DNA from 2 places in the Pseudoalteromonas luteoviolacea genome. Region 1 is predicted to be linked to the other one. Evidence: riboswitches for the same ligand, from Rfam matches in the RefSeq annotation. Region 1 holds a riboswitch; the other holds the start of a gene.
The links. A riboswitch is a leader RNA that binds a small molecule or an ion and turns the genes downstream of it on or off. The one in region 1 is predicted to bind thiamine pyrophosphate.
Positions count from the first base shown of each region.

Region 1 (10,197 bases):
TCGATGCAAGCTTTATGACTACGGCATTATTTAATGCACTGGCAACCAGTGGACAGCTCAAAAATAGCCCGCTTAAGCACATTTTGTTTGGCGGTGAGCAGGTTAATTTAAATGTGGTGAATGCCTTTAAGCAAAGTACACCGCAGGTGAAGTTAAGTCATGTATATGGTCCGACAGAAACCACCGTGTTTGCCTCAGTTTGCCATCTTGATGATAGTCGTGTAAATGCGCCCATTGGTCACGCCTTAACAGGCAAAACCTTGTATGTCTTAGATCCAATGGGGAATCCAGTTCCTGTGGGTACACCGGGTGAGCTTTACATTGGTGGTGAAGGGCTTGCTAGAGGGTATTTAAACCGTCCAGATCTCACGGCAGAGAAATTTATTACAAACCCATTTGTAGACACTTCAAAAAACAGCCATATCGAACCTCGTATGTATCGCACTGGAGACATTGTAAAGTGGCAAGCTGATGGCAATATAGAGTATGTTGGTCGAAACGATAAACAAGTGAAGATACGCGGCTTTAGGATTGAGCTGGGTGAAATCGAAAGCGCCATTTGTAGCATTGCAGGGGTGAAACAAGCTGCGGTAATTGCAAAGCAAAACGGGACTGAAAAGTATCTCGCAGCGTATGTTGTGAGCGACGATACCGATGCTGATAAAACAAAGCAGATCATAGATGATTTACAGACTGCGCTGCCAGACTTTATGGTGCCTTCAGCGATGACGTTACTTGATAAAATTCCGCTCAATGTCAACGGCAAGCTGGATGTAAAGTCTTTGCCAGAACCTAATTTTATTAAAAGTGATGAATATGTAGCGCCACGCGATGCCCTTGAGCTTAAGTTATGTGAGCTATGGCAATCTGCACTAGGCCACTCGCAAATAGGGATCAGCGATGACTATTTTAAGTTGGGAGGCACTTCAATTGCCGCGATTAAACTGACACAAGTGATAAACCAAACCATTAACTGTAAGCTTTCTGTGGCTGATTTGTTTAAATCTCCTACCGTTCATGGCCTTGCAAGTTTGGTACGTAATCAAGCACGTGACGGACAATTAGTGAAACGTTTAAATGACTTTAGCGATGGTTTACCAACCCTTGTGATGGTCCATGCTGGCAGCGGCGGCTGTGAAGTTTATCAAGGGCTTGCAGCAGAGTTAAACGGGTCGTTTAATTGCTTAGGCGTTGATAACTATAACCTCATTAATAACGAAAAAATTAGTCAGTTAGATGTACTAGCCAAGGTTTACTACGATGAAGTGTGCACTCACATTGAACCTGATAAAGTTTGCCTATTAGGCTGGTCACTCGGTGGTAATATTGCACTCGAAATGGCTGGTTTATTTGAAAGAAACCACAGTGCTGACATAAAAGTGCTGCTTTTAGACACTATTATCAAGTCAGGGAAACTCAAAACGCTGACGCAAGAGTTTGAGTCTGAAAATGAGCAATTGTTTATCGCACGAATGCGTGAACTTGGCTATGAAATAGATAGTATCAATGCAATGATTAAAGCGCGTAAGGCCGAAGGGCAATTGGACTTATGTCCGTTGAGCCAGCCGCTGAAAACGGCTCAGGTGCATTTATTTAAAGCTGGCCAATATGAGGCTCAGGTGTCGGATGCGCTGACACGTGAATGGTCACAAACGCTGGATGCTATTTCTGATAACAACGTGGAAGCATTTATTGGTGTTAAAGTGGATTGTACTTTACTTGAGCAGCGACATCATGGTGATATCTTGCAAAGTCATGCTGAAATCAAGGCCGTATTGGAACATGAATTTGGTTTTGGCAATAAAGGTTAAAAGGTATTTAATATGAAAAAGGTATTGTTATCGTCATTGGCGCTTACGGTGTTAGCGGCTTGCTCGTCTACCTCTCATATGAGCGTGAATGAAGTAAAAGGTGCGCTGACTGAGGTCCGTATTGTGGTGAATCAGGTGGCAAGTACTGAAGGGCAGTTGTTAGTGTATTTGCATGACAACGCAGACTCTTACTACAGCGATGATAATTACAGCGCATCGAGTATCAAGTACTTTCACCGTATGGTGGTTACGCCAAGCATTCCGGCAACGGAAGTGGTGTTAAAGGATATTCCAGCAGGTAAATACGCCATTAGTGTTGTACATGATAAAGACAGTGATGGCACACTTGACCGCATGGTATTTCCTTTTATTGGTATGCCGAGTGAGCCCTATGGCTTATCTAATGACGCTTACAGTGCGTTATCTAAAGGGAGTTTTGAAGATGCGTTGGTTGATATTGTAGAGCAGACACAGCCAATTCAAATAAACTTAGCGACGCATTTGACTAAAACCTTTGGTGGTTAAGTATTGGTAATAGGTATTTTTCCTGAGCATATTGTTCCCGGGTTCGTCCCGGGATTTTTGTATTTGCGCTAAGTGAAATAGATCCTGAGTCGAGTTCAGGGCGACGGGTTTGGTTAATCAAGAATGCGATAAGGAGTTTATCTGAGTAATTTAAAATGTGGTGAACTACGCTCGGTTAACCTCACCCTTGTCATCCCGAGCTTGCCTCGGGATCTATGCGCTGGTTAAGAGTGACATGGATCCTGAATTGAGTTCAGGACGACGGGTTTGGTTGATTGTGCACGCGGTTAGGGTTATGTATCGGCTATCTACAGTACGATAAACCATTCTGTGATAAACCCTTTTTATTCAATCTCACCCTGTCATCCCGAGCTTGCCTCGGGATCTATACGCTGGTTAAGAGTGACATGGATCCTGAATTGAGTTCAGGACGACGGGTTTGGTTGATTGTGCACGCGGTTAGGGTTATGTATCGGCTGTCTAAAGTACGATAAAGCATTCTGTGATAAACCCTTTTTATTCAATCTCACCCTTGTCATCCCGAGCTTGCCTCGGGATCTATGTGCTGGTTAAGAGTGACATGGATCCTGAATTGAGTTCAGGACGACGGGTTTGGTTGATTGTGTACGCGGTTAGGATTATGTGTTGGCTATCTCAATTTCGATAATGCACTTTCACTTAGCCTTCACCCACGTCATATTGACTCTGCCTAGAGCTCAGTTTCAATAGCTATATAAAGGCTTAATCTTCCAAAGAAATTGTAGATAATGTTTCTGCGTAGCTACCAGTCCCACAGCTTCCAGAACCAATAATACTCACTTTTGTTTTAGCTGTTTTGGCTGTAAGAAGCATTGAGTAGATAGATCTACTAAGTTCGTCATTCGAAAGCTGGTGTGTATAGCTCCAGCTAGTTCTGACACAGCTGTTCTTCTGTGTAACTTCGGTCCCACCTTCAGTTTTAATGAAAAGCGTACCTGGTGCAGTGCTATTACTTAAGCTCAGTTTTGTAATTGTTGCTCCCGTTACCTGATACCCTGCTTGAGAAGCAAACGAAGTAACGGCTAAAAGTAAAGCTGAGATATATTTCATATATAACCCTAATAATTATAATAGTTTAATCTTGAGCTTAATTTTAACATGGGAATATTTTGAAATATATATCAAAATATTTTATTGGGGTTTTATAATTTATTCGTTCAATGCTATCTGGCTTAGAATTTTCGAGTGTTCATGCTTAAGCTATCTCGGTTCAACTTCTCTTGCGATTTTGGATTATGTGATAGATATAGGTAACAACTGACCAAGTTGTTTTAAAGCTAGTTGTTTATCTTTTTCTTGCTTTTAGCCAGTGCAGCCGCATTTCTTTTTAGGTTATATGTTATTAACATATCGTAGACCACTTTAATCATTAGCTCTGGCTTACTCCTGCAATGGGGCGGTTTTTTTAACTATTTTTTAAGATATTATAAGCGTTTCTTTATTTTTAATACTTTTTTTGTGTGTAATTTGTTCAATTCAATCTAGCCGCTGATCCTGTGCTCAGGGGTTGTGAGCATATTCCACATACTTTCAAGAGGTCATAAAGTTAATATTAGCAGTACAGATAAGTGCTTTAATTTCAATGAGCCTTAAAAGAAGTATGGGGCTCAGAATTTTTAGAGCAGCTCTGAGTTTTAGTAGTTTGATCATTAGAGGTACAGAATTATATTATTATGGTATGTTTTCTGACCATAATTTTTAAATATAGTCCTAGGTGATTTTAATTTTTTTGACCAGGGAAGTAGTAAGAAATTGACATTATAATCATTGAAGTTCAAATAAATAATAGCCCATCTATGTTCCTGGATTATATAAGGTTTTGGATAGGCTGAGAATATATTTATATAGTAATAGTTACATTAGGCATGCCCATAAAAACTGATAAAAAAACACTTTTTATTTATCTATCCAATATTTATGAAAATGATGTACGGGGCCATGGCCTGTTCCAACAGTTAACCGCTGAGAATGAACGATTGCTTGGTGCAAATACTGGTGTGCTTTTGCTACTGCATCTTGCAAGCTAGAGCCATGGGCTAAAAACGCACTGATTGCTGAAGAGTAAGTACACCCTGTGCCATGGGTATTCTTGGTGGCAATCCTCGGGGTGGTGTAGTTGATAAACTCGCCACCGTTCAGCGCAAGTATATCGGTACAGATTTGGCCTTGCCCGTGACCACCTTTTAACAACACATTGTTAGCGCCAAGTTCAATGAGCGCTTGGGCTTGTTTGGTTTGATCTTCAATGGTTTGAGTGCCTAATAAAATGGCCGCTTCTGGCAAATTGGGGGTGATCAAGTCAGCCAAAGGCAACATGTGTTTTATTATGGCATCTACCGCCGACTGCTCAACCAAGGTATCGCCCGACTTGGCAACCATAACCGGGTCTAACACAATCAACCCCTTGTAGTTAGTCAAACAGGTGGCCACGGTTTTAACCAATTCAGGTGAAAACAACATGCCAACTTTAATGGCTGCCACATTTAAATCGCTTAATACAGTGTCGATTTGTTGAGCCACAACCTCAACGGGGATCGGAAAAACAGCATTGACTGCACATGTATTTTGCGCCGTGACTGCGGTGATCACACTCGCTGCAAACGCGCCATTGGCAGACATGGCTTTAATGTCGGCTTGTATACCAGCACCACCGCCGCTATCAGATCCTGCAATGGTTAACGTGATGGGGGCTGGGTTAAATGAATTCGCTTCAGGCATTCATGATTACTCTATTTATTTTTGCGATTATTGGGGCGTTCTAACCCTAGGTGCGCTCGCAGCGTATCGCCTTCGTAGTCTTTACGAAATGACCCTCGTTTTTGTAACTCAGGGACCACATGCTCTACAAAGTCTTCGATACTATGAGGCAGCGAAGGCGGCATTAAATTAAACCCATCGGCACCTTGATTGTTTACCCACAACTCCATTTGATCTGCAATCTGTTCCGGTGTACCCACCATAGTGCAGTGCCCGCCGCCTGCGGCTAAACGCCCCAATAATTGGCGCAAAGTTGGCTTTTCGGTTTCGATGATTCGTAAAATTGTGCTGTAGCGACCTTTAGGACCCGTAAAAGAGTCTAACGGAGGCAGTTTGGGCACTGGCGCGTCGAGTTCCCAATTTGAGCAGTCTTGATTGATAAACATGCCAAGCTGCTTTAATGAGGTTTCGCTGGGGAGCAGTTCGTCGTATTCGCGTTGCTTGGCTAAGGCCTCGGCTTCGGTTGAGCCAACATAGGTGACCAAACCCGGCATAATTGGCACTGCATCTTGGCGACCACGTGCTTTTACGCGGTTTTTTACCTTTTGGTAATATGCCTGTGCAGCGGGTAAGTCATAGGCAACCGCGTAGATTGCTTCAGCACATTGTGCTGCTAGTTCAACACCTTGTTCAGATGCGCCAGCTTGGAATAACACAGGGCGGCCTTGAATTGGGCGCGGTACATTTAATGGGCCATCAACTAAAAAAAACTTGTCGTGGTGGTTGATTGCTTGCACTTTCTGAGGGTCGGCATACAGGCCATTGCGGTCAAATTCAATGGCATCATCTTGCCATGAATCCCACAATTTAGTGACAACGTCGGCAAACTCTTCGGCACGGCGATAGCGCTCTGCATGCTCGGGCATTGACTTATAGCCATGGTTTCTGGCCTCTGCATCAAACATCGAGGTGACTAAGTTCCAACCAATACGCCCACCCGAAATATGATCCAGTGACGCCAGCATTCTGGCGGCATGAAATGGAGTATAAAAGGTACTAGAGACTGTGCTTATTAACCCAATTTTTTGCGTGGCCCTGCTCATGGCTGCAATGGTTGTTAGTGGTTCTAAAAACCACCAACTGCCATCAGCAACATCACCGGCGCTGTGTCCGTCTGCAAAAAAAACGGCATCGAATTTGCCTCGCTCGGCTAATTGGGCAATTTCTTCGTAATAGCGAATATCGCCTAAGCGCTCTACTTGAGAGTTAGGGTGGCGCCAAGCTGCGCGATGATGTCCACACCCAAATAAAAAGAGGTTGATATGCATCATTTTAGGTAGTTTGCTGGCCATTAGTCTTTCACCAAGCCGCCATCAATGACGAGGTTTTGGCCCGTAACTGAGCGTGACCAAGGTGAAGCAAAAAATAACGTAGCATCGGCAAATTCAGCAGGGGTTGTTACTCTGCGAAGTGGTGTGCTGGCTGCGATGAAATCAAATACTTCTTCAGGTGTTGCGGCAGAGGCATCCGTCGTACGTAATAACCCACCAGAGACCATGTTTACAGTGATGTTATCTGGGCCAAGATCGTTTGCCATTGTGCGCGTCAACGAAAGTAACGCGGCTTTGCCTGCCGTGTAGTCATGATAAGGCACAACTGGGTTTTGAAACAGGTTGGTACCCACATTAATAATGCGGCCAAAGCCTGCTTCACGCATGCCAGCAAGGGCTGCTTGAGTGGTATATAAAGCGCCGCCTACCACGCCCGAAAATTGCTGGTTAAGGTTTTCCCAAGTCAGTTGATCGGCGTTTGCTCTGGCATCACCGTTAAACGAAAAGCTAGGCAACGCATTGTTTATCACGGTTGTGATAGGTTGGCCAAAATGAGCTCTAGCTTTTTCAAACATGGCTTGTACATCGGCTTGACAGCTTACGTCGGCCTGAATGGCAATGGCGCGTTCCGGTGCTAGTGCGGCTAACGTTTGGGCTGCATCGGCACTGCTTAAATAGTTGATAACTACTTTGGCACCTTCACGTAAAAAAGCGCGTACAAGGTGTTCGCCTAAACCACGGCCACCACCAGTCACTAGAACAATTTGGTCAGAAAGATTGATAGAGTTTGACATATCGGCCTCATTTTTTGAGGCGAAGGCAGATCTAAGTACTATTTTTGTTCAAAATAGTGCAACAGACATCCCTTCGCCAGTATTAGCTGGATCAGGTTCAACGGATATCATCTCAGCCCTGTTAGGGCACTCCGTGTCTGGCACAGATGCTAACAAAAAACCACACGCCCTTACAAGTAATGGTAATAATTATTATTATCAATATTGTTTGACTTTGTGGTTGTTTCTCTATAGATTTCCCGCTTCCTAGGGGAGCCCAATGTACTAAGGCTGAGATTCTACTAACGGAGTGTTTACTGCACTCTTGTTGTTAAAAGTAGTAACCCTTTGAACCTGATAAAGTTAATGCTTGCGCAGGGAAGGAGGTAGCCACTGGTGAATATTTACCAGTAAAGTTCTGTGTGGCTGTTTTTCTAATATTCCTCTGTCTGAGCATTAAGTTTCCTGTAAATACAAGGGATAACTTATGTTGGACATCACAACCGCTCTGATATCTTTGGTCGTTTTTGCGGCTCTTTTTTCTATACCAGGCTTAATATATGCGCGCCGTTGTCAGGATAAACTAGACGACTTTTTAGTGGCACGAAACAGCCAAAATAGCCAAGCTACTATGCTCACATTAATGGCAACAACAATGGGTACATGGGTCTTGTTTGGCCCCGCTGAGTCAGCCACTTGGGGTGGCATTGGCGCGGTCATCGGCTATGCATTAGGTGTGCTTGCACCGCGTTTAATCATGATCCCTCTTGGGGCTAGGATCCGCACCTTGATGCCAGAAGGGCACACATTAACAGAGTTTGTTTATAACCGATATGGCAAAGGTTTATATGTGTTTGTGCTGCTGATTATGCTGTTTTATTTATTTATCGGGCTGACCGCTGGATTAACTGGTATTGCAAAAATGGTGGCACTTGTTTCTCCGGTCCCCTTGTGGGCCACTGCCGCCATTGTGATGTTTGCAACCTTGCTTTATACCCTCTACGGCGGCTTACGTGTCACGATTTTTACCGATCGTCTGCAAATGTTAGTGATCTTGCCATTTATTGCGCTCATTATTGGGTTTGGCTGGGCGGCAACCGACGGCATTGCACCTGCACTTAATGGGCTTGCGCAAAATGCCCCACACCTGATTGACCCTTTTAATGCCACTGGCATAGAAACGGGCCTGACCTTTTTTATTGCTGTGGTATTAACTGGTCTTTTTTATCAAGGGGCCTGGCAAAGAGTATTTGCAGCGCGAGATAACAAAGTGGTGCGCAATGCCTTTATTTTAAGTGGCGTACTGAGTTTTCCAATTATTATCATCATGGGGTTATTCGGCTTGGCGTTTGTCGGTTTGGGGCTTCCAGGACAAGGATCTACAGCTCTGTTTAGTGTGATTTTAGATACGGTTCCCTATTGGTTTATGCTCGGACTGATCCCTTTTGGATTAGCGCTTATCATGAGTAGCGCTGACTCAAGCATCAGTGGCCTTAATAGTATTTTGGTGGTCGACTTACATCGCCTAATGCCGCAAATGTCTGCTCAGAAGCTACTAAAAATATCTCGCTGGCTCATCGTATTAATGTCAATCCCTGTGCTCATAACCGCTTCACAAGGGTTCAGCATTTTGTATTTATTTTTATTAGCCGACCTACTGTGCTGTGCTGCGGCGTTTCCCGTCTTCTTTGGTTTTTATAATGGTAAATATCAAAGCTATAACGCGGCTTTGAGTATTTCAGGTGGTTTGCTAAGTGGTTTGTACTTGTTCCCTATGCCTGGCGAGCCCTTGAACAACTTACTTGAATCATTCTTGCTAGCATCTTTAGTACCTGTTGCTATTTCATTACTGCTACTCATATTGCCTAGTAAAAACTCATTTGATTTCACTTTACTTGCCAGCAAAGTCAAGCCAATTGAGTCATAACCGAATAACATCACTTTTTGAGGTATAGACCTATTTATGAAAAATGCATTTAAACTCTCTGCGGTATGCCTAGCGCTCAGTTTTACTGGATATGCATTAGCTGATGACAACATTAAAGAGAGCAAAGATGACATAGAAGTCATTGTTGTTAAGTCTGAATTTAGGCCATTGCCTTTAATGGAGACTGCTAATTCTGTATCAGTAATCACCACGTCAAAAATCGAAGCGCGCAGTGCTAATTTTTTGAGTGATATGCTCGCGACAACACCAAACTTAAACTATTCAGCGGGTGCCTCACGAGGCAAGTTTTTTCAGATTAGGGGCATAGGTGAGCTTGCAGAGTTTCAGCAAGTGCTCAGGCCTAGCGTAGGTATTTTAATCGATGGAATTGATTACAGTAGTTTAGGTGGTGCAGCCACACTATTTGATGTAGAGCGTGTTGAAATCTTGCGTGGACCACAGGGCACTTTATTTGGCGCAAATGCCCTAGCAGGCATGATTAATGTCACTACGCAACAAGCCAGCGAAGATTTTGATGCAAAACTCTCTGGCCGCTTCAGTGACATTGATGGCAATCGCGGTGCAATTGATACAAAAGAATATGGCGTGGTGGTCAATGGTGCTTTGACTGAGTCGGTGAATGTCCGTGTTGCTATGCAAAGTAATAAAAGTGACGGCTATATCGAAAATCACTATTTAGGCAAGGACGACACCAATGGCATTGATGAGTTCACTATTCGCAGTAAGTTTAGTATTGATGTAAATGAGGATTTAAACCTTAACGTAAATTTGGTGCATCTTGATTTTGATAATGGCTACGACGCGTTTACTCTAGACAATGTGCGCGACACGGTATCTGATGAGCCGGGGACGGATGATCTTGAGTCTTTAGGTATCTCGTTGATTGCAGACTATAAAGTTGCAGATACATTAAACTTAAAGACGATAGTTTCAAGTGCGGACAGTGATTCTGCTTACGGCTTTGATCTTGATTGGCGTTCGCAGTCATTTTGCGATAATTACCCAGGTACACCATCAAATTGTGCTTTTTTTGGCACTCGTTTATTTGACCGAGAAACACAAACTCATACCTT
Region 1 is NZ_CP015411.1:3,250,829-3,261,025, reverse strand. Features, by position in the region: gene S4054249_RS13775 (non-ribosomal peptide synthetase) at 1-1,811, shown strand, start outside; gene S4054249_RS13770 (DUF2141 domain-containing protein) at 1,824-2,336, shown strand; gene S4054249_RS13765 (DUF5992 family protein) at 3,078-3,425, opposite strand; gene thiD (bifunctional hydroxymethylpyrimidine kinase/phosphomethylpyrimidine kinase) at 4,272-5,093, opposite strand; gene S4054249_RS13755 (LLM class flavin-dependent oxidoreductase) at 5,105-6,424, opposite strand; gene S4054249_RS13750 (3-oxoacyl-ACP reductase) at 6,424-7,197, opposite strand; TPP riboswitch at 7,249-7,341, opposite strand; TPP riboswitch at 7,436-7,574, shown strand; gene S4054249_RS13745 (sodium:solute symporter family transporter) at 7,664-9,103, shown strand; gene S4054249_RS13740 (TonB-dependent receptor) at 9,140-10,197, shown strand, end outside.

Region 2 (10,197 bases), 2.0 Mb from region 1:
ACATCATTTTTTAAGCAAAGCTCAATCCAATCAACTGTATCCACTACCGCATAAAGGCCTAGCTCACCTTCAATGGGTGCAAACCCAGCTGCATAGTTGTACTCGTCAGGTACTAAAAATTCAAGCTCATCACCCAACCAGCTGCCCGGCTCTATCACCTGAGGGTAATCTGCAATAGACTCTGGGAAATGAGTATGGGCAACAGGACCAATCCCCTCACCATAGCGTTTAGCCGCTTTAAGCCCAGCATTGATATAAGCTTTACCCAAAATAAAGGCATCTTTAAGCGGATAACCTTTTGACAAACAAGCCGCAATAACCGAAGACAAACTACACCCCGTACCATGTGTATGCGGTGTATTGACAGACTCATTACCCAGCCAATATTCTGCCTCTTGATGCCAGCAGTAATCAATGCAATATCCTTTCGGGTAATCCCAGTGACCGCCCTTAATCACCACAGACTTCACCCCAAATGACAGCAATTTTTGTGCAGCCTCTCTCACCGCATCTGGTCCGATTAAATAGACGCCCGTAAGCAACTGCGTTTCATGGGTATTTGGCGTGATCACATCCACCAATGGCAATAAGTGGGTTTTTAATGCATCAACCGTGTCTTCTTCAGTCAATGCATCTCCACTGGTCGCAATCGCGACAGGATCGTACACAATCACAGGCGGCATTTCCCAACGTGCCTTGTAGCGAGTCAAATGCTCAGCAATCAATTGAATTTGCTGTACATTGGCCAACATACCAATTTTTATTACCGCCGCTGGCATATCCGACTCAAGCGCCAACAACTGCGCTTCTATGACTTCGGTTGATACCGCATTTAAAGACTCTACACCTAGGCTATTTTGTGCGGTCAAGGCAGTAATAGCTGTGCAGCCATGTACGCCAAAGCTGTGCATCGCTTTTAAATCTGCTTGCACACCTGCACCACCACCGGAATCAGAACCAGCAATACTCCATACAACTTTTGACACTTGGACTCCTAATTTTCTTAATCTTGATGCCAAAAAGGCATGCCCATAGTAGGCGTTGAAGGCGCTGCAACCTCTTTTTCTGGCATTGCTTGCGCAACATAGCCCATACGACCCGCTTCCACAGCATGAGAAAATGCCGCGGCCATCTTGACCGGATCGCCGGCACCTGCAACCGCACTATTTAATAGCACGGCATCGTAACCTAATTCGAGTGCTTGACAAGCATGTGAAGGCAGCCCAAGACCGGCATCCACAATCAGAGTTTGCTCAGGTAAGCGTTCACGAATGGTCTTCAAGTTATAGGTATTAATAAGCCCTTTACCGGTCCCTATCGGTGCCCCCCATGGCATTAACACTTCACAACCAAGATCCGCTAAGCGTTGACATAACACTAAATCATCAGTGCAATAGGGTAACACTTTAAAGCCTTCTTTGAGCAAGATATCCGTCGCTTCTAACAAACCAAATGGGTCCGGCTGCAAATTATATTCATCACCGATCAGCTCTAGTTTTATCCAATCGGTATCAAAGACTTCTCTGCACATCTGCGCTAGGGTCACGACTTCTTGCACACTGTGGCAGCCCGCCGTATTGGGCAGCACTTTAAGTCCAGTCTCTTTTATCAGCTGCCAAAAGTCTTCACCTGCTGAAACCGAGTTTTGTCTGCGCAATGATACAGTCACGATTTCTGCTCCCGAACTTTGTATCGCATGCTGCATAATTTGCGGTGACGGGTACAGCGCCGAGCCAATTAATAATCGGTTATTAAAATACTCACCATAAATATTAAGCTGTTCAGAATGTGAATTAATCATCTAACCCCCTTGAATAGGTGAGAGCACCTCAATGCTATCTCCTTGACTCGGGATGGTCTCGCCAAGCCTTGCTGAAGGCACAAATTGCCCATTGAGCGCCACTGCAAATGGCGGCTTTGCCCCTTTGCTGACGATGATTTGCTGCAAAGACTGTGCGCTTTCAATACGGATAGCCTCGCCATTATAAGTTAGATTCATAGTAGCCCCTTTGAAAGTGCTTGTTGTACAACAACTGGCGCAAGTAAATACCCATGTCGATATAAACCATTAATTGAAATAACATTATTTTTAACTTCGATATGCGGGTGATTATCTACAAACGCAGGCCGCAAGCCTGCATTTAAGGACATGACTCTCCCCTCTGCAAATCCACTATGTACGGTATAGGCCGCTGATAACAACTCCAATGTAGAGCGCACAGTAATGTCATTTGCATCTTGAGACTCTATCTCAGTTGCACCAATCACATATTGATGGTTTGGCTTAGGCGCTATGTAAATCGGGTAACGCGGGTGCATTAAGCGCACTGGACGCTGTAAGTTCACTTCTGGTGCAAATATACGCGCCACTTCGCCACGTACACCGCGCAGCCCAGGTTTATCTTGCTTAGCCCCAACCCCTCGACAATCAATGATCCAATCGAATACTTGACCATTAACTTTGCCAGCTTCAATTACGGCAGTTTGAGTAAATTGAAAATCTACGCCGCGACGACACAGCGTCTCGTAGCTGCTTGTAAAAAAAGCGAGGTTGTCTAATTGCCCTTCACAGGGTAAAAACAGCCCTTGATTAAACTTGCAGCCTAGTTCAGGCTCTAACGTAGCAATATCACGTTGACTCACTCGTTTTGCTTGATGTTCACCCAAGGGTTTTAAACGCTGTTCAAAGCTTTGTAGATCGCCTCTATCTTGTTGATGGGCAACAATCAAACTGCCTTGCTGCTGAAAAAACACTGAAGTGTCTAACTTTTTGAGTAAACTTGGCCACAGAGCAATACTTTTCAAGCCTTGCTCTGCAAGTATTTGGTCACAAATCACTGATTCTGCCAAAGGTGCTAACATGGCAGCGGCCAAAGTGCCGGCACCCGTTTGCGCATCTTGTGGATCTTTTTCAAAAATGGTGAGTTGATAACGATCCATCAACTCCAATGCTGCGACCCTGCCAACTAAACCAAACCCAACGATAGCAACGGATGGTTTTGCTCCGTACTCTGTCATGAGAATTCCAGTTGTTGTGCGCTACAGCACTGATCTGTAGCGCTATAAAGTTAAATAGCTTTGTGATAAATCTCGGAACCTGTGCTCTTGAACTCTTCTGATTTCGCTTTCATTTCAGCTTCAACATCAACCATTTTAATTTCAATCGCATCACCCACATTATTTGGGTCAATACCACGCGCTTCTAGCTCTTTTGCATAGTCACGAACGTCTTGGGTAATTTTCATCGAACAGAACTTAGGCCCACACATTGAACAGAAATGTGCCACCTTACCAGATTCTTGTGGCAGCGTTTCATCGTGGTAAGACAAGGCTCTTTCAGGGTCAAGACTCAGGTTGAATTGATCATGCCAGCGGAATTCAAAACGCGCTTTAGACAATGCGTTATCACGGATCTGTGCACCACGGTGACCTTTTGCTAAATCAGCAGCGTGTGCGGCAATCTTATAAGTAATTAAGCCCTCTTTCACATCCTCTTTGTTCGGCAAGCCCAAATGCTCTTTTGGTGTTACGTAACACAGCATCGCTGTACCATACCAAGCAATCTGCGCAGCACCGATACCAGAAGTAAAGTGGTCATAACCTGGGGCAATATCTGTTGTCAGTGGGCCAAGAGTATAGAAAGGCGCTTCATGACAGTGCTTTAATTGCTCATCCATATTCTCTTTGATCATGTGCATTGGCACATGACCTGGGCCTTCAATAAAGACCTGTACATCATGTTCCCACGCGATTTTTGTCAGCTCACCCAATGTGCGTAACTCAGATAACTGTGCATCATCATTGGCATCTGCAATGGAGCCTGGACGCAGACCATCACCTAGTGAGAAACATACGTCATACTGCTTCATGATTTCACAGATGTCTTCGAAGTGGGTATATAAGAAGTTTTCTTTATGGTGTGCTAGACACCATTTGGCCATAATTGAACCACCACGCGACACAATACCGGTTACACGCTTTGCCGTCATTGGCACATAGCGCAACAATACGCCTGCATGAATGGTGAAATAGTCAACGCCCTGCTCAGCTTGTTCAATTAAAGTATCGCGGAAAATTTCCCATGTCAGATCTTCTGCAACCCCATTTACTTTTTCAAGCGCTTGGTAGATAGGCACGGTACCGATTGGGACTGGCGAGTTTCGCACCACCCACTCACGGGTTTCATGGATATAACGACCTGTAGACAGGTCCATAACAGTGTCTGCCCCCCAACGCGTTGACCATACGAGTTTTTCTACTTCTTCTTCTATTGATGACGTAACCGATGAATTACCAATATTGGCATTCACTTTCACTAAAAAGTTACGCCCTACAATCATAGGCTCAGATTCTGGGTGATTGATATTGTTTGGAATTATCGCTCGACCGCGCGCCACTTCTGAACGAACAAACTCAGGTGTGATAAAATCAGGGATCTCTGCACCAAAAGATTGACCTTCATGCTGCTCTGCCAGTAGCTCTTCGCGAATTTTTGCTCGGCCCATATTTTCACGGATCGCAACAAATTCCATTTCAGGTGTGATAATCCCCTGACGTGCATAATGCATTTGCGTCACGTTTTTGCCCGGCTTTGCACGGCGTATCTTAGGTAGGTTTTCAAAACGGATATGGTCTAAGCCTTCATCCGCCATACGTTGCTGAGAAAACTTTGAGGTTACTGAGTTTAACAGCTCTGTATCGTCACGGTTAACGATCCAATTCTCTCTATACTTTGGTAAGCCTTCACGCACATTTAATGTAAACTCAGGATCTGTATAGGGACCAGATGTATCATATACCCTAACTGGCTCATTTTTTTCATAGATAGGTTCTTCTTCTGTGCCCCCAACAAAAGAGTCATTCAATGAGATCTCTCTCATGCCAACACGAACACCATCTTGCTCTCCATCTACATAGATTTTCTTTGAATTAGGAAAGGGTTGGCCTTTAAGGTTATAGATAAATTCTGAAGCCGCTTCGCGTGACTCGCGACGTGACAACTTGCTACTGTTATTTGACATGACATGCCTCATTGTTAGTTAAGGTGTCTTGTCAGAATTCCAAATAGGAAGAGATATGACCCACTGAGTATAACGGCGTAAAAATACACAGACGGCAAAGTGAAATTGGTGGACAAATTTACTAGCGCAATGCTAACAAACTTGGCAGCCTTAACACCCATACCCACTTGGGTATAATTATTAAGGCAGCTTGTTCCCTACGCAGGCATTAACCTGATCAGGTCCACGGATCCCGCAATACAGCGATCTCAGCCCGCTAGGGCACTCCGACAAGTAACGAATTGAGACAAAGTCTACTGAATGTCGCTGCATTAGTCAAAGTGACCTTTAACCAATTTAAAGCGCCACTTCACGTCTCCCTCAAGAATCAACTCGTTTTCGCTATATTGCAATGGCGCTCCAATTTGCAGTAAATTGAGAAACTCATCTTCATACGTGTTCGTCGCTTCATCACAGAGCTTTCTGGTCATACCGATATTAGATACAAACAATTGTCCTGATCGAATTTCGCCTTGGCCAAAAAAACGATTACAACCGGCAAAGCCATTCACACGAAAAGCATCTAAAAATTCGAATTGAATTGGCTGAGTTTCAGCGTCCGAATCTTCTGATACATACTGCCAACTTGAATATTTGAGCGTGTCTACGTTTACCGTCCCTGTGCTTGAGCACCCCATCAACACCACACTCAATAAGCATAATAAAAAGGAATATTTCATGGTAAACCAATCATTTGATAATCAATGCTAATTATAACGCTTGGCTCACCAGAATAGGCAGTAAAAATATGTAATAAATTGCCTATCCAGTCAAAAATTAAACAAATAGTTGTTCAATTTCCTCAGGTAGGAACGGGCGACCACGTTCATTCACCGATGTACCTGTCACAATCGCGTCCAGCATCAGCTTATCATCTTGGCTTCTTAATACTTTTTGATGAAATGCAAACTTCAGTTTACTGACTTTCTCCACTTCTACTTCAACATAAAATGCATCACCGGGGCGAAGTGAGTCTTTGTAGTTCATCTCAGAGCGAATAACAACCAAGTTTACTTTTTGCTCAGCTAGCGCTGCAAAGTCAATATTTTTATGTGCCAAAAACTCATGCCGCGCATGTTCTAAATAATTAAAATACACACTGTTGTTCACGATCCCTTGGAGATCGCATTCATAATCTCTTACTTTAAAGTCAACTTTAAATGTCATCATTCGTCCTCAAATTAGATTGCAAAAGTTTATATCACAAATTTTCAGTGATCTGGTCGGGCTTTTGCTAAACTAGTGCGCAAATAACACGGGACATATATAAGCGAATGAAATTAAAACTCTCTTTACTCACAATGGGTCTGATGGTGGCATTTTCCAGTTCAGCCGACGACGCAACCTCAACGAAACCAAAAAACATTGAAACTATCGAAGTAACTGGGGACTTTCAGCAAGAATCTCTACAAACTTTGAGCGCCAGTGCATCTGTCTTTGGCGAAACGGAGATCTCAACACGCGGTGCAAGTTATTTAGATGAAATTCTTAACAGTGCTGCAAATGTGAACTTTACCGCAGGCGCGTCTCGTGGACGCTTTGTGCAAATCCGTGGGGTTGGCCTGCGCTCACAATTTGTTGATCCAATCACACCCAGTGTGGGCGTTTTAATCGACAATATTAACTATTCTGGCCTAGGTGGCAGTGCGTTGCTATTCGATGCGGATCAAGTTGCTATTTATCGCGGTCCGCAAGGCACCAAGTTTGGGGCTGATGCCATGGGTGGAATTATTGATATTCACTCAATTTCTCCAACCCAAGCGCCCAGCCTCAACGTTAAATTAGGCGCTGCAAATTATGGTACTCACGAAGCTGGTGTGGCTGTTGGTGCAGGTCTGACTGACACGATTGCCGCACGTGCCAGTATTTATCAAAAACAATCCGATGGCTTTGTAGACAATGTGTATTTAAACGAAGAAACGCAAGATTTAGATGAAAGCGTCGCGAGGTTCAAGATCGATTATGCTGCGAACGACGAGTTAAACCTGGGCTTTGTCTATCACCATATTGATATTGAAAACGGCTACGACGGCTTTACTTTAGATAACTCACGCCAAAGTGTTGCCAGCCAGCCGGGTCAAGATACACAGAAAAGCGATGCATTCTCTTTAACCGCTGACTACACCGGTTTATCAGCTGTAGACATTGAAATACTCACTAGTGGCCTGCAAGCTGATACCGTATATAGCTACGATGAAGACTGGGTCTGTGCAGATCCTGCGCAGCCAATGCTGTGTGAGGCAGGTCTTCACCCAGACCATATCGCTTACTATGGCCAGTACTTTGACCAGTATGCGAGAGACCACGAAAGAGGCGCTGCGGAAGTAAGAATTAAAAGCAAAGACAAATCTTGGGTAATTGGCGTAGTGAGTCGCAGACATGATGTCGACTTAGACCGTCAAAGAAGCAAACATAGTGAAGCGCCAGCACAGTTTAAATCTAACTTTGAAACACAAAACCATGCGTTATTTGCTCACAAGGTGACTGAACTACAAGACGATGTCAGACTAATCACGGGTATTCGCATTGAGTCTTACTCAAGTGATTACATGGACAGTAATGCATTTGACTTAGATACAGATGATACGATGGTCGGCGGTAAACTCGCGCTTGAGTACCAAGTTGTACCTCAAACAATGATTTATACCAGCTTAAACCGCGGTTACAAGGTGGGTGGAGTGAACGGTGAAGCCCTCGCCAAAGCCAAAGATGATGGCATCACTATTCCGCAATCGGGTTTCACTTTCGACCCAGAGTACCTGTGGAACTTTGAGTTTGGTGTTAAAGGCCAATCTGAAGACAAGCGGCATACGTTAAATCTCAGCGCATTTTATATGCACAGAGAAGACATGCAATTAAAACAATGGCAGTTAGAGGGCGTGCAATTTGCCGGCTTCATCAGTAATGCGGGTAAAGGAAGAAATTATGGCCTTGAAATAGAGGGAACCAGTCAGCTTCTTGATGCGCTTTCATTACAATATAGCCTAGGTTATTTAGATACCAAGATTGAGGATTTCATTACCGTCAATGGCGATGATTTTGATGGCCGCGAGCAAGCACAGTCACCAAAATATCAATATGCCTTCACCTTTGTGTATGACGTTACTAACAACATCAGTGCACAATTAGGGTTCGAAGGTAAAGATGACTACTACTTCTCTGATAGTCATGATTCTCAAGCACCGAACCAAAATCTGATCAATGCGAGTATTTCTTACTACAGCGACAACTGGAGTCTAACAGCATGGGGAAGAAACTTAGCGGATAGGGACGTCCCTGTGCGTGGTTTCCAATTCGGTAATGATCCGAGAAATGGTTGGGCCACTGACACGTATGTGCAATATGCAGAACCCCGCGTATATGGTTTAACATTTAACTATACGCTTTAATAAAAAACGGCGCTCTAAGCGCCGTTTTTTTAATACCTGATTTCTTATTCTGGGTCAGGTAGATTTCGTCCGTAAAATACCTCTTGGATTTCACGATTTAATTTAGTGCGGATCTCTACCTCTTCCTCATCAGTGAGCTCATCTGTGGTGATACCGAATAAATACGTGTTTAAATCGGTTTCTTTAAGCATCATCTTAGTGTGGAATAAGTTTTCCTGATACACATTGACATCTACCATCTGGTAAGCGTCTTTTGTATCTTCAGTCATGAAATTCTGAATTGAATGAATGGGGTGATCAATATAGTGTTTTACACCATTCACATCACGGGTAAAGCCGCGCACTCGATAATCAATCGTTACCACGTCTGACTCAAGCGAGTGAATTAAGAAGTTCAGCGCCTTAAGCGGAGAAATAATGCCACAGGTAGACACTTCAATGTCCGCTCTAAATGTACAGATCCCATCGTGAGGATGTGCTTCCGGATAAGTGTGAACACAAATATGGCTTTTATCCAAATGGGCCACAACTGAATCAGGTAAAGGTCCAGGTGTCTCCTGAGAATGCGGCATCGTCCCCTCTACCGGCTCTTCAGAAACCAAGATAGTGACACTTGCGCCTTGCGGGTCGTAATCTTGACGCGCAATATTCAATACATTCGCACCAATAATATCGACTACTTCCTTAAGAATATCCGTTAAACGCTCTGCACTATACTGCTCGTCGATATATTCGATATATTCTTTTCGCTGTTGCTCAGTTTTGGCGTAGCAAATATCGTAGATACTAAAGCTTAAACTCTTTGTTAAGTTGTTAAAGCCATGGAGTTTAATTTTATTAAAGGGCTTGTTCACGATAGACCCACCTTAAAACAAGAAAATCTGCGCTGCAGAACTAAAAGTTCGCGGATTTTATACGAAAACTTGCAGCTTAAAAAGCGTTATTTTTCTTCGCTTTGTACAACCTCATGGGTATGCGTAATTTCCACTGCTTTTTCAAGCATTAAGGCAACTGAGCAGTACTTTTCGGCAGACAAATTAACAGCGCGTGCAAGATGCTTTTCAGACACATTGTCACCTGTAACTACAAAGTGTAGATTGATTTTGGTGAATACTCTAGGTGCTGACTCTGCACGCTCTGCAGAAAGTTTAACCTCGACACTTTCAACAGCTTGTTTTGCCTTTTTTAAGATACTCACAACGTCAACAGATGCGCAACTGCCCGCCGACATTAATACCATTTCCATCGGACTAGGCGCTGCACTGTCAGCCCCTGCATCAAATACCACATTATGACCAGAGTGAGAACGACCTAAAAATGTATCACCACCTACCCATTTTACACTTGCTTGCATAGTACACCTTATAAAACCAATAACACCGCCATAAGGCGGTGTTATTAAAAATAAAAATCTATAAAAGTTTACTGAATGGCAGAATCAAATAAATTTTTAACCAAACCAGCAAACTCTTCGATAAACTCTTGCTGTTCTTCTGTAACACGTTGATCAACAACACTTGATAACACTTCCTGTAGGTCGTACACAATGCCATCAACTTCACGTACAATCAACCCGCGCTGCTCGGTTGATAAGCCTGTGTGCTGTTCACACAAACGAATTACATGTTCAGCGATAACGTCTTCAATTAATTCAACGACCTTAGGTGCATTTGGCTTTACCACACCCGGCTTTTCAAACAAGGCTAAATTTTGTGTCAGATACATGACTAACTCATCATATCCTTGTT
Region 2 is NZ_CP015411.1:373,218-383,414, reverse strand. Features, by position in the region: gene thiE (thiamine phosphate synthase) at 1-986, opposite strand, end outside; gene S4054249_RS01630 (thiazole synthase) at 1,004-1,801, opposite strand; gene thiS (sulfur carrier protein ThiS) at 1,802-1,999, opposite strand; gene S4054249_RS01620 (FAD-dependent oxidoreductase) at 1,996-3,018, opposite strand; gene thiC (phosphomethylpyrimidine synthase ThiC) at 3,069-5,021, opposite strand; TPP riboswitch at 5,199-5,300, opposite strand; gene S4054249_RS01610 (META domain-containing protein) at 5,333-5,740, opposite strand; gene S4054249_RS01605 (acyl-CoA thioesterase) at 5,838-6,227, opposite strand; gene S4054249_RS01600 (TonB-dependent receptor) at 6,335-8,449, shown strand; gene speD (adenosylmethionine decarboxylase) at 8,494-9,303, opposite strand; gene S4054249_RS01590 (OsmC family protein) at 9,390-9,803, opposite strand; gene S4054249_RS01585 (DUF3802 family protein) at 9,872-10,197, opposite strand, start outside.
Region 2: another riboswitch for thiamine pyrophosphate. It lies ahead of thiC (phosphomethylpyrimidine synthase ThiC); the one in region 1 lies ahead of S4054249_RS13745 (sodium:solute symporter family transporter).